2 regions of the Pseudomonas sp. ABa2 genome follow, and region 1 is predicted to be linked to the other one. Evidence: predicted binding sites of a transcription regulator. Region 1 holds the regulator's gene; the other holds the start of a gene.
The links. Region 1 encodes sigma-54, which starts transcription at its own class of promoters, with help from an activator protein. Its sites were predicted from a motif close to ANTGGCATNNANNTTGCTNT; they were not measured.
Positions count from the first base shown of each region.

Region 2: flgB (flagellar basal body rod protein FlgB) is a predicted target of sigma-54. The motif match lies at 4,212-4,231, and genes of this name have one in related genera.

Region 1 is NZ_CM155239.1:868,713-875,808, forward strand. It holds gene rapZ (RNase adapter RapZ) at 1-568, opposite strand, end outside; gene ptsN (PTS IIA-like nitrogen regulatory protein PtsN) at 571-1,035, opposite strand; gene hpf (ribosome hibernation-promoting factor, HPF/YfiA family) at 1,048-1,356, opposite strand; gene AC1G9C_RS04220 (RNA polymerase factor sigma-54) at 1,456-2,949, opposite strand; gene lptB (LPS export ABC transporter ATP-binding protein) at 3,086-3,811, opposite strand; gene lptA (lipopolysaccharide transport periplasmic protein LptA) at 3,811-4,356, opposite strand; gene lptC (LPS export ABC transporter periplasmic protein LptC) at 4,343-4,909, opposite strand; gene AC1G9C_RS04240 (KdsC family phosphatase) at 4,918-5,439, opposite strand; gene AC1G9C_RS04245 (KpsF/GutQ family sugar-phosphate isomerase) at 5,439-6,413, opposite strand; gene AC1G9C_RS04250 (ATP-binding cassette domain-containing protein) at 6,658-7,096, shown strand, end outside.
Region 2 is NZ_CM155239.1:1,823,613-1,830,708, reverse strand. It holds gene flgG (flagellar basal-body rod protein FlgG) at 1-261, opposite strand, end outside; gene AC1G9C_RS09035 (flagellar basal body rod protein FlgF) at 308-1,048, opposite strand; gene flgE (flagellar hook protein FlgE) at 1,260-2,576, opposite strand; gene flgD (flagellar hook assembly protein FlgD) at 2,613-3,278, opposite strand; gene flgC (flagellar basal body rod protein FlgC) at 3,300-3,743, opposite strand; gene flgB (flagellar basal body rod protein FlgB) at 3,755-4,162, opposite strand; gene cheR (protein-glutamate O-methyltransferase CheR) at 4,637-5,464, opposite strand; gene AC1G9C_RS09005 (chemotaxis protein CheV) at 5,508-6,440, opposite strand; gene flgA (flagellar basal body P-ring formation chaperone FlgA) at 6,518-7,096, shown strand, end outside.

The DNA of each region.
Region 1 (7,096 bases):
AGCGCGCGTCGAACACCAGATCGGCGTCCACCGGCATGCCGCGCTTGAAACCGAAGGATTCGATCAGGAAGGCGGTGCCCGGCTCAGGCTGACCCAGCAGGCGCAGCTTGAGGCTGTCGCGCAGCTGGTAGAGGTTGAGGTGGGTGGTGTCGATCTTCAGGTCGGCCAGGTCGACGATGGGCGCCAGTACCTGGCTCTCATCGGCGATGGCCTCGGCCAGCGAGCGGTTCTCGTCGGTCAGCGGATGGCGCCTGCGGGTTTCCGAGAAGCGCTTGAGTAGGGTCTCGTCTTCGGCGTCGAGGTAGAGGATGTCGCAGCGGATGTTGCGCTGGCGCACCTGTTCGAGCAGTTCCGGGAAGCGCTTGAGGTGGCTCTGCAGGTTGCGCGCGTCGATCGACACCGCCACCTGCGGCAGCAGCATCTCGGTGTTGAGCAGGGCGCGTTCGGCCAGATCCGGCAGCAGGCCGGCGGGCAGGTTGTCGATGCAGTAGAAGCCGTTGTCCTCAAGTACATCGAGGGCGGTGCTCTTGCCCGAGCCGGAGCGACCGCTGACGATGATCAGGCGCATGCTTATTGACCGTTCTGGATGTCCACGACCACCTGGTACAGATCCGCGCTGGCCGGGGCCTGGCGCAGACGTTCGCGGACGTCCTGGCGATCGAGCATGCTGGCGATCTGGCGCAGCAGTTCGAGGTGGGCGTCGGTGGCCGCTTCCGGCACCAGCAGGACGAACAGCAGGTCGACCGGGGCGCCGTCGATGGCGTCGAAGTCCACCGCGGTGTCCAGGCGCAGCACCGCGCTGATCGGCGCGCTGCAGCCGGCCAGGCGACAGTGGGGAATGGCGATGCCGTTGCCGAAGCCGGTGGAGCCGAGCTTCTCGCGGGCGATCAGGCTTTCGAAGATGTCCTGGGCATCCAGGTCGGGCAGGTCGCGTGCCACCAGATTGGCGATCTGTTCGAGCACGCGTTTCTTACTGCCGCCCGGCACGTTCACCAGGGAACGGCCGGGGGTCAGGATGTTTTCAAGTCGGATCATGGATGGGGAATGTCAGCGGGCCGTGGCGCCTTGCAGGCGTTCGAGCTGCTTTTCCTTGTGCTTGATGAGTTGACGGTCGAGTTTGTCGGCCAACAGGTCGATGGCGGCGTACATGTCTTGGTGTTCGGCGTTGGCGACGACCTCGCCGCCGGCGACGTGCAGGGTAGCTTCGATCTTCTGCTTGAGCTTCTCGACCTCCATGGTCACCTGAACGTTGGTGATCTTGTCGAAGTGGCGTTCCAATCGGCCGAGTTTCTCGCCGATATAGTCACGCAGGGCGTCGGTCACATCCAGCTGGTGTCCACTGATGTTGACTTGCATACCGCTTTCTCCTTGTTGCCTTGTGTAAGAGGCGGGTCCTATGCGACCCGCCGCCGGAACACTTTGGCTTGGAAGCGAGAGGCTTCCAATCGATCTGGCCTACATCAGTCGCTTGCGCTCGCTGGAGGGCGCTATGCCGAGGGATTCGCGGTACTTAGCGACTGTCCGACGGGCGACTTGGATGCCTTGTGCCTCCAGTAAACCAGCGATCTTGCTGTCGCTCAACGGCTTTTTCGCGTTTTCTGCGGCAACCAGTTTTTTGATGATGGCGCGGATCGCGGTGGACGAGCATTCGCCCCCCTCGGCGGTGCTGACGTGGCTGGAGAAGAAGTATTTCAGCTCGTAAATGCCGCGCGGGGTGTGCATGAACTTCTGCGTGGTGACCCGCGAGATGGTCGACTCGTGCATGCCCACCGCCTCGGCGATATCGTGCAGCACCAGGGGCTTCATCGCCTCGTCGCCGTAGTCGAGGAAGCCGCGCTGGTGCTCGACGATCTGCGTGGCGACCTTCATCAGCGTCTCGTTGCGGCTCTGCAGGCTCTTGATGAACCAGCGCGCTTCCTGCAGCTGGTTGCGCATGAAGGTGTTGTCGGCGCTGGAGTCGGCGCGTTTGACGAAGCCGGCGTACTGCGGGTTGACCCGCAGGCGCGGCATGGCCTCCTGGTTCAGCTCCACCAGCCAGCGGTCGTTGTGCTTGCGCACGATGACGTCGGGCACCACGTATTCCGGCTCGCTGGACTCGATCTGCGAACCCGGGCGCGGGTTGAGGCGCTGGATCAGGTCGATGACCTGCTTGAGCTCGTCTTCCTTGAGCTTGCTGCGGCGCATCAGCTGGGCGTAGTCGCGGCTGCCGAGCAGTTCAAGGTAGTCGCCGACCACGCGCTGGGTCTCGCTCAGCCAGGGCGTGCCGGCGGGCAACTGGCGCAGTTGCAGCAGCAGGCATTCGCGCAGGTCGCGGGCGCCGATGCCGGCCGGCTCGAACTGCTGGATGCGGTGCAGCACCACTTCCACCTCGTCCAGTTCGACGTCCAGCTCGGGGTCGAAGGATTCGGCGACTTCCTCGAGGCTTTCTTCCAGGTAGCCGTCGTTGTTGATGCAGTCGATCAGGGTGGCGGCGATCAGTCGATCCTTGTCCGACATCGGAGCCAGATTCAGTTGCCAGAGCAGATGACTGTGCAGACTCTCACCATTGGAGGTGCGGGTGGTGAAGTCCCACTCGTCGTCGTCGTTGCTCGGCAGGCTGCTGGCGCTGGTCTGGTAGACGTCTTCCCAGGCGGTATCGACCGGCAGCTCGTTGGGGATGCGTTCGCCCCATTCGCCCTCTTCCAGGTTGTCGACCGTGGGGGTCGTTTCCTGGTAGCTGTCTTCCTTGCTCGGGGTGGGCGCGGCGCTTTCCGCGCCGTCGGCCATGGGGTCGCTGTTGTCGAAGTCGTCGCCGTCTTCCTGGCGCTCGAGCATGGGGTTGGACTCCAGTGCCTCCTGGATTTCCTGTTGCAGGTCCAGGGTCGACAGTTGGAGGAGGCGGATAGCCTGTTGCAGCTGCGGGGTCATCGTCAGCTGCTGGCCCATCTTGAGGACTAGCGATGGTTTCATTGCAGACCTTAATTCACCGGCGGGTTACGCCTTCCACTACAGGGCGCCGCGGCGCCACCAGGAAGCAAATTATATGCCTGAACTTCTCGGCTTTGCCTAGGGCTTGCCATATTTCTGTAGTGAAATAGCGGGCGAGCTACAGGCGGAATTCGTGGCCCAGGTAAACCTCTTTCACCGTCTGGTTGGCGAGGATGGTCTCGGCGTCGCCCTCGGCGATCAGCTGGCCGTCGTTGACGATGTAGGCGGTTTCGCAGATATCCAGGGTCTCGCGCACGTTGTGATCGGTGATCAGGATGCCGATGCCCTTGGTCTTGAGGTGGTGGATGATCTGCTTGATGTCGCCCACCGAGATCGGGTCGACGCCGGCGAAGGGCTCGTCGAGCAGGATGAACTTGGGGTTGGTGGCCAGGGCGCGGGCGATTTCCACGCGGCGGCGCTCGCCGCCGGACAGGCTCATGCCGAGGCTGTCGGCGATGTGGTGGATGTGGAATTCCTGCAGCAGGTTTTCCAGCTCCGCCTGGCGGCCGGCGCGGTCCAGGTCCTTGCGCGTCTCGAGGATGGCCATGATGTTGTCGGCCACCGACAGCTTGCGGAAGATCGAGGCTTCCTGCGGCAGGTAGCCGATCCCGGCGCGGGCGCGGCCGTGCATGGGTTGGTGGCTGACGTCGAGGTCGTCGATGCGCACGCGGCCCTGATCGGCGCGCACCAGGCCGACGATCATGTAGAAGCAGGTGGTCTTGCCGGCGCCGTTGGGGCCGAGCAGGCCGACGATCTGCCCGCTCTCGATGCTCAGGCTGACGTCGCGGACGACCTGGCGGCCCTTGTAGCTCTTGGCCAGGTGTTGGGCTTTGAGAATGGCCATTACTGCTGTGCCTGCTGGTCCGCGGGTTTGTTCTTCGGCTGGATGATCATGTCGATACGCGGGCGCGGCACGCTGACGTTGGTGCCCGTGGCACGGCCGGCGTTGACGATCTGGCGCTGGGTGTCGTAGACGATCTTCTCGCCCTCGAAGGTGTTGCCTTCCTGGATCACCTTGGCCTGGTCGATCAGCACGATGCGTTCGTTGCTGGCGAAATACTGGATGGTCAGGCCGTAGGCCTTGACGATTTCCTTGTCCGCCGCCGGCTTTTGCTCGTAGTAGGCCGGTTTGCCTACCGAGGTGAACACGTCGATGTCGCCGCTGGCGGTCTGGGTGATGGTCACGGTGTCGCCGGTGATCTTCAGGGTGCCCTGGGTGATGATCACGGAGCCGCGGTAGACCGCCACGCCCTGCTTGTCGTCCAGCTCGGCGCTGTCGGCCTGGATGCGGATCGGCTGCTCGCGGTCGGACGGCAGGGCCCAGGCCGCCGCGCTTCCCAATGCGGCGCCGAGGCTGAGAATCAGGGGGAGGGTGTTAACGAACCTCATGCTGGCCTCTTACGTTGGACTGCAGGAGCATCCTGCCGTCGTTCAAGTACGCTTTCATTCCTTGTGCCGTGGTCACCCCGTTGGCCGCGACGATTCTAACGGCTTGCTCGGTCTGCGCATATTCCTTGTCAGGAATCACGGTCATGCGGCTGCTGGTGATGATGGTCGGGCGGCCCTCGGCGTCGGTGCGGGCGATGCGCACGTCGTCGATGAGTTCCACCTCGACGCCGCCGGGGGAGACCTCGGCGCGCTGGCTGGTGACCTTCCACGGCAGTTCGCTGCCGCGGTACAGGTCGAGCTTGGGCATGCTGACCAGGGTGATGTCGCTGGCCTTGACGTGTTCGAGCTTGTCCGCGGTCATGCGGTAGTGCAGCTTGCCGTCGTCCTGGAACTGCACGGTGCGCGCGCCGACCACGTAGAAGTCCACGGCGTTGTCGCTGTCTGCCGGCTGGGCCTGGCGGTCGCCGTCGGGGGCGATGTTCCAGTAGCCGAGCGCCGCGACCAGGGAGGCGATCAGGGCGAAGATCAGGTAGTTGAGGGCTTTACGCTGCATGCTGTGCTCTACAGGTAGGCGGCTTGGGCCGCATCCAGCGTGCCCTGGGCACGCATGATCAGTTCGCAGAATTCCCGCGCCGCGCCGTCGCCGCCGCGCGCCTGGGTCACGCCATGGGCATGCTCACGGACGAAGGCGTCGGCGCTGGCCACGGCCATGCCCAATCCGACCCGGCGAATCACCGGAAGATCCGGCAGGTCGTCACCCAGGTAGGCGACCTGCTCGTAGCTTAGGCCCAGTTCGGCGAGCAGGCCGTCGAGCACCACGAGTTTGTCCTCGCGGCCCTGGAACAGGTGCTGGATGCCGAGATTGTTGGCGCGGCGCTCGACCACCGGGGTCTTGCGCCCGCTGATGATCGCGGTGCGCACGCCGGAGGCGATCAGCAGTTTGATGCCGTGGCCGTCCAGGGTGTTGAAGGTCTTGAACTCGCTGCCGTCCTCGAGGAAGTACAGGCGGCCATCGGTGAGCACGCCGTCGACGTCGAAGATCGCCAGCTTGATCGCGCGGGCGCGGCGCAACAGGTCGTTCATCACATCACCCCCGCGCGCAACAGGTCGTGCATGTTCAGCGCGCCGACCGGTTGGTCCTGCTCGTCGACCACCACCAGGGCGTTGATCTTGTGGTCTTCCATGATTTTCAGCGCCTCGGCGGCGAGCATTTCGGCGCGGGCGGTCTTGCCGTGCGGGGTCATCACCTCGTCGATCAGCGCCTGGCGCACGTCGATGCCCTTGTCCAGGGTGCGGCGCAGGTCGCCGTCGGTGAAGATGCCGGCCAGGCGGCCGTCGTCTTCCAGCACCACGGTCATGCCCAGGCCCTTCTGGGTCATTTCCAGCAGGGCGTCGCGCAGGCTGGTGCCGCGGTTCACCCGCGGCAAGGCTTCGCCTGCGTGCATGACGTTTTCCACCTTGAGCAGCAGGCGCCGGCCGAGGGCGCCGCCGGGATGGGAGAAGGCGAAGTCTTCGGCGGTGAAGCCGCGCGCTTCCAGCAGGGCGATGGCCAGGGCGTCGCCGAGCACCAGGCTGGCGGTGGTGGACGAAGTCGGCGCCAGGTTCAGTGGGCAGGCCTCCTGGGTGACGCGGGCGTCGAGATTGACTTCGGCGGCCTTGGCCAGCGGCGAGTCCGGGTTGCCGGTCATGCTGATCAGGCGAATGCCGAGGCGCTTGATCAAGGGCAGCAGGGTGACGATCTCGGCGGTGGAGCCAGAGTTGGACAGGGCCAGAACGATGTCGTCGCGGGTGATCATGCCCATGTCGCCGTGGCTGGCCTCGGCCGGGTGGACGAAGAACGCCGTGGTGCCGGTGCTGGCCAGGGTGGCGGCGATCTTGTTGCCGATATGCCCGGACTTGCCCATGCCGACCACTACCACGCGGCCCTGGCAGGCCAGGATCAGCTCGCAGGCCTTGACGAAATTGGCGTCGATGCGGGGCAGCAGCTCTTGCACCGCCTCGATTTCGAGGCGGATGGTGCGCTGCGCGGAATCTATCAGGTCGCGGGTCTGGTTCATGCTCGGCGAGGCTGTCGGACGAAAAAGACGGGGATTATAGCGGGAAAGGGCGCCGCGCTCACCTGTCCTGATCGCCTGGCGAACGCCAATGCTGTCGCAAGTCTGAACGCCGGACGGCGCCGCTCTTGGGCGGCATCGGCGGCAAATGCTATAGTCCGCGGCCATTTCGGCTCGTCTTGCAGGCGCGTGTCCCCGCTTCGGGAGGCGGCGTCTGCCAGGAAGGCTTGATTTTCAAGGAGTTCAGATGAGCGCCGAGCACGATTACGCGATCGAGTTGCAGGGCGTCAGTTTTCAGCGCGGTTCGCGGGATATCTTCGACAATGTCGATATCCGCATTCCGCGCGGCAAGGTCACCGGCATCATGGGGCCGTCCGGTTGCGGCAAGACCACCTTGCTGCGCCTGATCGCCGCCGAGCTGCGGCCGTCCGCTGGCGATGTCCGGGTGGGTGGCGTTAGCCTGCCGAAGCTGTCGCGCGACGAGCTGTTCGACATGCGCAAGCAGATGGGCGTGCTCTTCCAGAGCGGCGCCCTGTTCACCGACCTCGACGTGTTCGAGAACGTGGCCTTTCCGCTGCGCGTGCACACCCAGCTGCCGGACGAGATGATCCGCGACATCGTGCTGATGAAGCTGCAGGCGGTCGGCCTGCGCGGCGCCATCGAGCTGATGCCGGACGAGCTGTCCG
Region 2 (7,096 bases), 950 kb from region 1:
CTGCAGACTGCCGGCGGTGAAGATCTTCTGCGTGCCGACCACGCGCACCCCGGTGCCCAGCTGCAGGCCGGAGGGCAGTTCGCTGTCCTGGCTGGACTGGCCGCCCGGCTGGCGGCGGATCTGGTACAGCAGGTCCTCGAACTCGGCGCGATCGCGCTTGAAGCCGGTGGTAGAGACGTTGGCCAGGTTGTTGGAAATGGTGGTCAGGTTCATGTCCTGGGCGGACAAACCGGTCTTGCTGACCCACAGTGCCGGAAGCATATCGACTCTCCTCGGACGCCAGATTCATGGCGCCGCGTGCTGATAATTAGCTAATTTGCAAAACCCGCGCCATGGACGAGGCGTTGTCCTCGGCGGTGCGCATCATCTTCACTTGCAGCTCGAACTGGCGTGACAGCGAGAGGATCGCGGTCATCTCCTCGACGGCGTTGACGTTGCTCGACTCGAGAAAGCCGGAGGTCACCTGCACCAGGGCATCGGCCGGCGCCGCGGCCTGGCCCTTGACCCGGATCAGGCCGTCGCTGCCCTTCTCCAGCGACCTGGGATCGGGGTTGACCAGCTTGATGCGGTCGACCTCGGCCAGCACGTTGGGGTCCTCGCCTAGGGCGCGAATGCTGATGGTGCCGTCCTGGCCGATCTCCACCTTCTGCTCTGGCGGCACGGCAATCGGCCCGGCATTGCCGATGACCGGCAAACCGTTGCCGGTGCGCAGCATGCCGAGGGCGTCGATGTTCAGGCTGGCGGTGCGCACGTAGGCCTCGCTGCCGTCGGGCGCCTGCACGGCGATCCAGCCCTTGCCGCCGACCGCCACGTCCAGATCGCGGCCGGTTTCCTGCAGCGAGCCGGGACGAAAGTCGGTGGCCGGGCGCTCGCTCATGGCGTAGACGCGCGCCGGGTAGCTGTCGCCGAACAGCGGCATGGAGCGCGCCTGCTCGAAGTCGCGACGGAAACCCGAAGTGGAGACGTTGGCCAGGTTGTTGGCGTGCGCGCGCTGCGCCAGGGTGTTGTTGTGCGCGCCGGTCATGGAGACGTACAGCAGCTTGTCCATGGTGATTCTCCGAGAGGGCCTGTTGCCCGTGGCTCTTTGCAAGCTATTCAGCAAGCGCCGTGCCAGATTCGAAAAGATCACTCAAGCATCTGATTTAAAAGGCTTTATCAAAACAGAACGGCAATCCGGAGAACGCCGGCGGCGAGAGTTTGCCGGCGCCGGAACGGCAAAGCGGCAAGCCAGGCTTGCCGCTTTGCCGGAGCAGGTTTCATCAACGCAGGTTGATGATGGTCTGGGTGATGGCGCTTTCGGTCTCGATGGTCTTGGCGTTGGCCTGGTAGTTGCGCTGGGCGACGATCAGGTTGACCAGCTGATCGGACAGCTCGACGTTGGAGTCCTCCAGGGCGCCGGACTGCAGCGCGCCCAGAGTGCCGGCGCGCGGCGTACCGACCACCGGCTCGCCGGACTCGAAGGACTGCACCCAGGCGGTCTTGCCCACCGGCGTCAGGCCCTGCACGTTGGCGAAGTTGGCCAGTACCACCTGTCCCTGCACCTTGGACTGGCCGTTGGTGTAACGGGCGAAGATCACCCCGGTGTCGTCGATTTCCAGGCCGGCCAGCTGGCCGGTGGTATAGCCGTCCTGGCTGACGCTGTTGACCGCGAAGGAACTGGCGAACTGGGTCGACTGGCGCAGATCGATATTGACTCCCGTCGCGTTGGCCGTCGCCCCGTTCGGCCCCCACACCGGCGGCACCGAGTTGTCCGGCGCGGCCGGCACCCAGCTGCTCAGGTCGATGGTGCCGTCGGCGGCCACGGTGAAGCCGGTCGGCGTCGAGGCGATCAGCGCGGCCACGTCGAGCTGGCCGGCGGTGGTGAACTGCAGATCGACGCTGGACGGCGTGGTCAGGGTCGGATCGTCCGGATTGCGCCCGTCGATCAGCACGTTCATGGTCCAGCTGTTGGCCCCGGTCTTGACGAAGTACTGGGTGAAGACGTGGGCGTTGCCCTGAGTATCGTAGATGTTGGTCGAGGTGGACGAGTTGTAGCTGGTCGGATCGGTCGGGTCGAACGGCACGGTGGTCGGCACGGTATTGTTCGAGTTGAGGTTGAAGGTCTGATCCAGGTTGGCGGTGGCGCGCGGCTCCTGGTTGGTGGTCTGGATACGAATGTCGTTGACCACGCCGTTTTGCAGGTTGCCGTTGGCATCGACCGAGTAGCCCTGCAGGCGATAGCCGAAGTTGTTCACCATGAAACCGTCGCGGTCGGTGCCGAAGTAACCGGCGCGGGTGTAGCTGATCTCGCCGTTGTTGCTGGTGACGAAGAAGCCGTTGCCGTTGATCGCCAGATCCAGGGCGTTCTGCGTGTAATTGATGTTGCCCTGGTTGAACTGCTGCGAGATGTCGCCGAGCAGCACCCCGCTGCCCTGCGGGTTGGAGCCGGACCCCAGCACCGAGGCGGCATAGACATCGGCGAATTCGGCGCGCGACTGCTTGAAGCCGGCGGTGCCGGCGTTGGCGATGTTATTGCCGGTGACATTGAGATCCTTGGTCGCGGCGCGCAGGCCGCTGAGACCAATATTGAACGACATGGAGGACTCCTTTGCCGGAACTGCCGGCGGCAATAGTTATTGGCCGATGACTTGCACTTGGGAAATCGGAACGCTGCCGAGGCCGGCGAGGTTGAGCATCAGCTCGCTGCCGCCCAGGGTGACGCTGTCGACGTTGGCCGGCAGCAGGGTGTACAGGCCCTTGGTCTCGTCGCCGTAGGTGGCCTGCGCCTCGAACTTGTAGGTGCCGGGCGGCATCAGCTTGCCGCTGGAATCCTTGCCGTCCCAGATGAAGCTGACGTTGCCGGCAGCCTGCTCGCCCAGGTTGATGCGCGTGACCACCGAGCCGGCGCTGTCGTAGACGTTGACGTAGACGTTGCTGCTGCTGACCGGCAGCACCGTGCTGGCCTTGAAGCTCTCGCTGGTGTCGACCACCGCCTTCTCGCTCGGCACTATGACCTTGCGCCCGACCAGCGACGAGGCCTGCAGCGCCTGCGACGATTGATAGCCGGAGAGCAGCGACTCCATGCTGGTATTGAGCTTCTCGATGCCCTCGACCTGGCTGAACTGCGCCAGCTGGGCGATGAACTCGCCGTTGCCTTGCGGCTCCAGCGGGTTCTGGTTGTTCAACTGGGCCACCAGCAGGTTGAGGAACTCGTTCTTGCCGAGTTCCTTGTTCTGCGTGGTGTCCTGCTTGATCTGGTACTGATCCAGTACCGAACTGGTGCCGCTGACTGTGCTCATGCCTGACTCCCTTTCGCTGACTTACTGACCCAGGGTCAGCACGCGCTGCAGCATCTGTTTGGCGGTATTCATCATTTCCACGTTGGTCTGGAAGGCGCGACTGGCGGAAATCATGTCGGCCATCTCCTCGACCACGTTGACGTTGGGGTAGTACACGTAGCCGCCGGCGTCCGCCGCCGGATGATCCGGCTCGTAGCGCGGCATCAGGCTGCTCTGATCCTCGACCACGCCGAGCACCTGCACGCCACGGCCGGCCTCGTCCTGCTCGGCGAACAGCGAACCGCGGTCGCCGCCCTGGGCCTGCTGGAACACGGTGGCGAACACCGGATGGCGGGCGCGGTAGGTCTGGTCGATGCTCGAGGACACCGTTTCGGCGTTGGCGATGTTGCTGGAGATGGTATTGAGGCGCGTGCTCTGCGCGCTCATGCCGGTTCCGGCGATATTGAAGACACTGGCAAGGGACATGGTCGCGCTCCTTATTCGCCGCGCAGGGCGCTGGTCAGCCCTTTGAACTTGCTGTTGAGGAAGGTGAAGCTGGCCTGAAAGTGCACCGAGTTCTCGGCGTAGTTCGACTGCTCCATCTGCAGGTCGACGGTGTTCTGGTCCAGCGAGGCATGCAGCGGCGTGCGATAGGCCAGCTCGGCCTGGCCGGTGGCGATGCCCTCGGCGCCGATATGGCGGCCGTCGGTGCGCGCCAGGGCGACGTTGCCGCGCTGCTGCTTGGCGCTCTGCGCGGCCAGCACGCTGGCGAAGTCGAGATCGCGCGCCTTGTAGTTGGGGGTATCGGCGTTGGCGATGTTGTTGGCCAACACCTCGGCACGCTGGGCGCGGAAGCCGAGTGCCTGTTCGTGGATACCGAGGGCCTTGCCGAAATTGATGCTCATGCTCTGCAACCTTTGCCGCTGGGGCAGTCTGGTCTTTCCTGCCAGACATTCAGCAAAGCTTGTGCCAACTAATAAATCACTTATAAATCAGCCATTTAAACAAATAACGGGACAACGCAAGCGGCAAAGCGGCAAGCCCTTACCGCCCATAGGCAAGCGAGCGGCAAAGGCCGTTCGACTGTTTGCCGCCCGGCGGTGATGCCGGGGAGCGGCCTCGATCACCAATGGACAGATCGAATGGCGCCCGCGAAAACCGAGTAGCCCGGATGCGATTGCCGGCCAGGGAAGCCCCCCCGGGCTGCCTTCGGGCCACGGAAGGCTCAGGAGAGTGGAAGTCGCCGCTGACGCGCCTCCCACGGGGTGCCGCCTCGGCGCAACGGGGTCCGGACAACGTACAGGCGAGATCCCCAGGCCAGGAAACGCAAACGGGAGGCCAAGGCCTCCCGTTCTGCTCCACTGAGGGCGACCGCGCCACTACTTGGCCTTATAGATGATGCCCGGACTGCACTGCACCATCTGGTACTTCTCGGGCAGGCCGTTGAGCGCCTCGGACGCGCCGAGGAACAGGTAGCCGCCCGGCTTGAGCGTGGCATGGATGCGCGTGAGGATGTCCTTCTTCACCTCGGCGGAAAAGTAGATCAGCACGTTGCGGCAGAAAACGATGTCGAACTTGCCCAGCGCCGCGTAGCTGTCCAGCAGGTTGAGCGGGCGAAACTCGACGCGGTTCTTGATCGGCGCCTTGACCTGCCAGCGACCCGGCCCCTTGGGGTCGAAATAACGCTGCAGGCGCTCCTGGGCCAGGCCGCGGCCCATGGCCAGGCTGTCGTACTCGCCGGACTTGCAGTTGGCCAGCATCGACGGCGACAGGTCGGTGGCGACGATCTGCACCCCGCCCTTGAGCTGGCCGATATTGGTCCGTTCGAACTCGTCGATCGACATCGACAGCGAATAGGGCTCCTGCCCGGACGAACAGGCCGCCGACCAGATGCGCAGGCGCTGCGCCGGATAGGCCTTGATCAACTCCGGCAGCACCCGGTTCTTCAGCACCTCGAAGGGGTAGGTGTCGCGAAACCACAGGGTTTCGTTGGTGGTCATGGCATCGACCACCTGCTCGCGCAGGCCGCTGCGCGGCTGGTTCTGCATGCGCTGCACCAGCTCGCCCAGGGTCTTGATGCCGTTCTGTTCCATCAGCTTGTTCAGACGGCTGGAGACCAGGTACTGCTTGTTGCTGCCCAGCAGAATGCCGCAGGCCTTTTCCAGGAAAGTCCGGAACTGCTCGAAATCCAAATTACCTGAAGACACTAGTGCCGCCTCACCGACCATAACATTCGCCGAAGGTCACCCCTCAGCCCCCATCCGCCACGCGAATCCGCTCGACCACCCTAGAGGCCAGGTCGTCCGGCTTGAACTTGGCGAGGAAATCGTCCGCGCCGACCTTCTTCACCATCGCCTGGTTGAATACCCCGGACAGCGAAGTATGCAGGAGGATATGCAGCTTCTGCATGCGCGGATCGCTGCGAATCTCGGTGGTCAGGGTATAGCCGTCCATCTCCGGCATCTCGATGTCGGAAATCAGCATCAGCAACTCCTCGTCGGGGCGCTGGCCCTCGTCAGCCATCTGCTTGAGGTAATTGAGCGCCTCGCGGCCGTCGTTCAGCGCGGTGACCTCCACGCCCACGGTCTGCAGGCAGCGCGACACCTGTTTGCGCGCCACCGAGGAGTCGTCGACGATCAGCACGTGCTTGGTTACCGCACTGCTCTGCACCTGCTCGTCGATCACCCCGGCGGAGATCACCTCGGAGGTGGGCGCCACCTCGGCGAGAATCTTCTCCACGTCGATGATCTCCACCAGCTGCTGGTCGAGGCGGGTCACCGCGGTCAGGTAGTGATCGCGCCCGGCGCCCTTGGGTGGCGGATGGATCTCCTCCCAGTTCATGTTGACGATGCGCTCCACCGAGCGCACCAGGAAGCCCTGCACCTTGGTGTTGTACTCGGTGATGATCACGAAGCTGGTCTTGAGGTCTTCAAGGGCCGCCCGCCCGGTGGCGATGGACAGGTCGAGAATCGGGATGGTGCCGCCGCGGATATTGGCCACCCCGCGCACCACCGGGCTGGACTTGGGCATGATGGTGAGGTTGGGGCACTGCAGCACCTCCTTCACCTTGAACACGTTGATGCCATACAGCTGCGGGCCTTCCAGGCGGAACAGCAGCAACTCCAAGCGGTTCTGCCCTACCAGTTGGGTGCGCTGGTTAACCGAATCCATCAACCCGGCCATGCCCGGACTCCTTATCGTCTAGTAACGCCAACCCCTTGCAGCCTAGCAGGCGGCACGGGGCTTGCTTTGCATTGGTCATGAAGCCAAGAACGTCATCATTCCGTCAGCTGCTGGCAAAGTGCCTGGGCGCCCTGCCCGTTTTACTCGCTTTGCCGGCGATCGGCTACAGCGGCAGCGCTGCGGCGGCCTTCACCAGTACCGACCAGCTTATCGGCGCCACCGAGGCCTTTCTTGAGCAGGCCGTAGTCGACCATTTACAGCGTAGCGAAATCCAGGGCCGCCATGAGATTCAGGTCAGTCGACTCGACCCGCGACTGCGCCTGCCTCTGTGCGACCAGCCTTTGACTACGCAGCTCGAGAGCCCGGCACAACCCATTGGGCGTGTCACCACGCGGGTACGCTGCGAAGGCAGCGCGCCCTGGACCGTGTTCGTGCCGGCCGAGGTGCGCCTGTTTCGCCAGGTGGCGGTGCTGACCCGCCCGCTCAAACGCATGAGTGTGGTCGGCGCCGCCGACCTGAGCATGGTCGAGCGCGACGTCGGCCAGCTCCGTCAGGGCTACCTGACCGATCCGGCCCAGGCGATCGGCAAGAAATTGACGCGCCAGCTGGGCAATAACCAGGTTCTGGCGCCGAACCACCTGCAGGTGGCTGAGGCG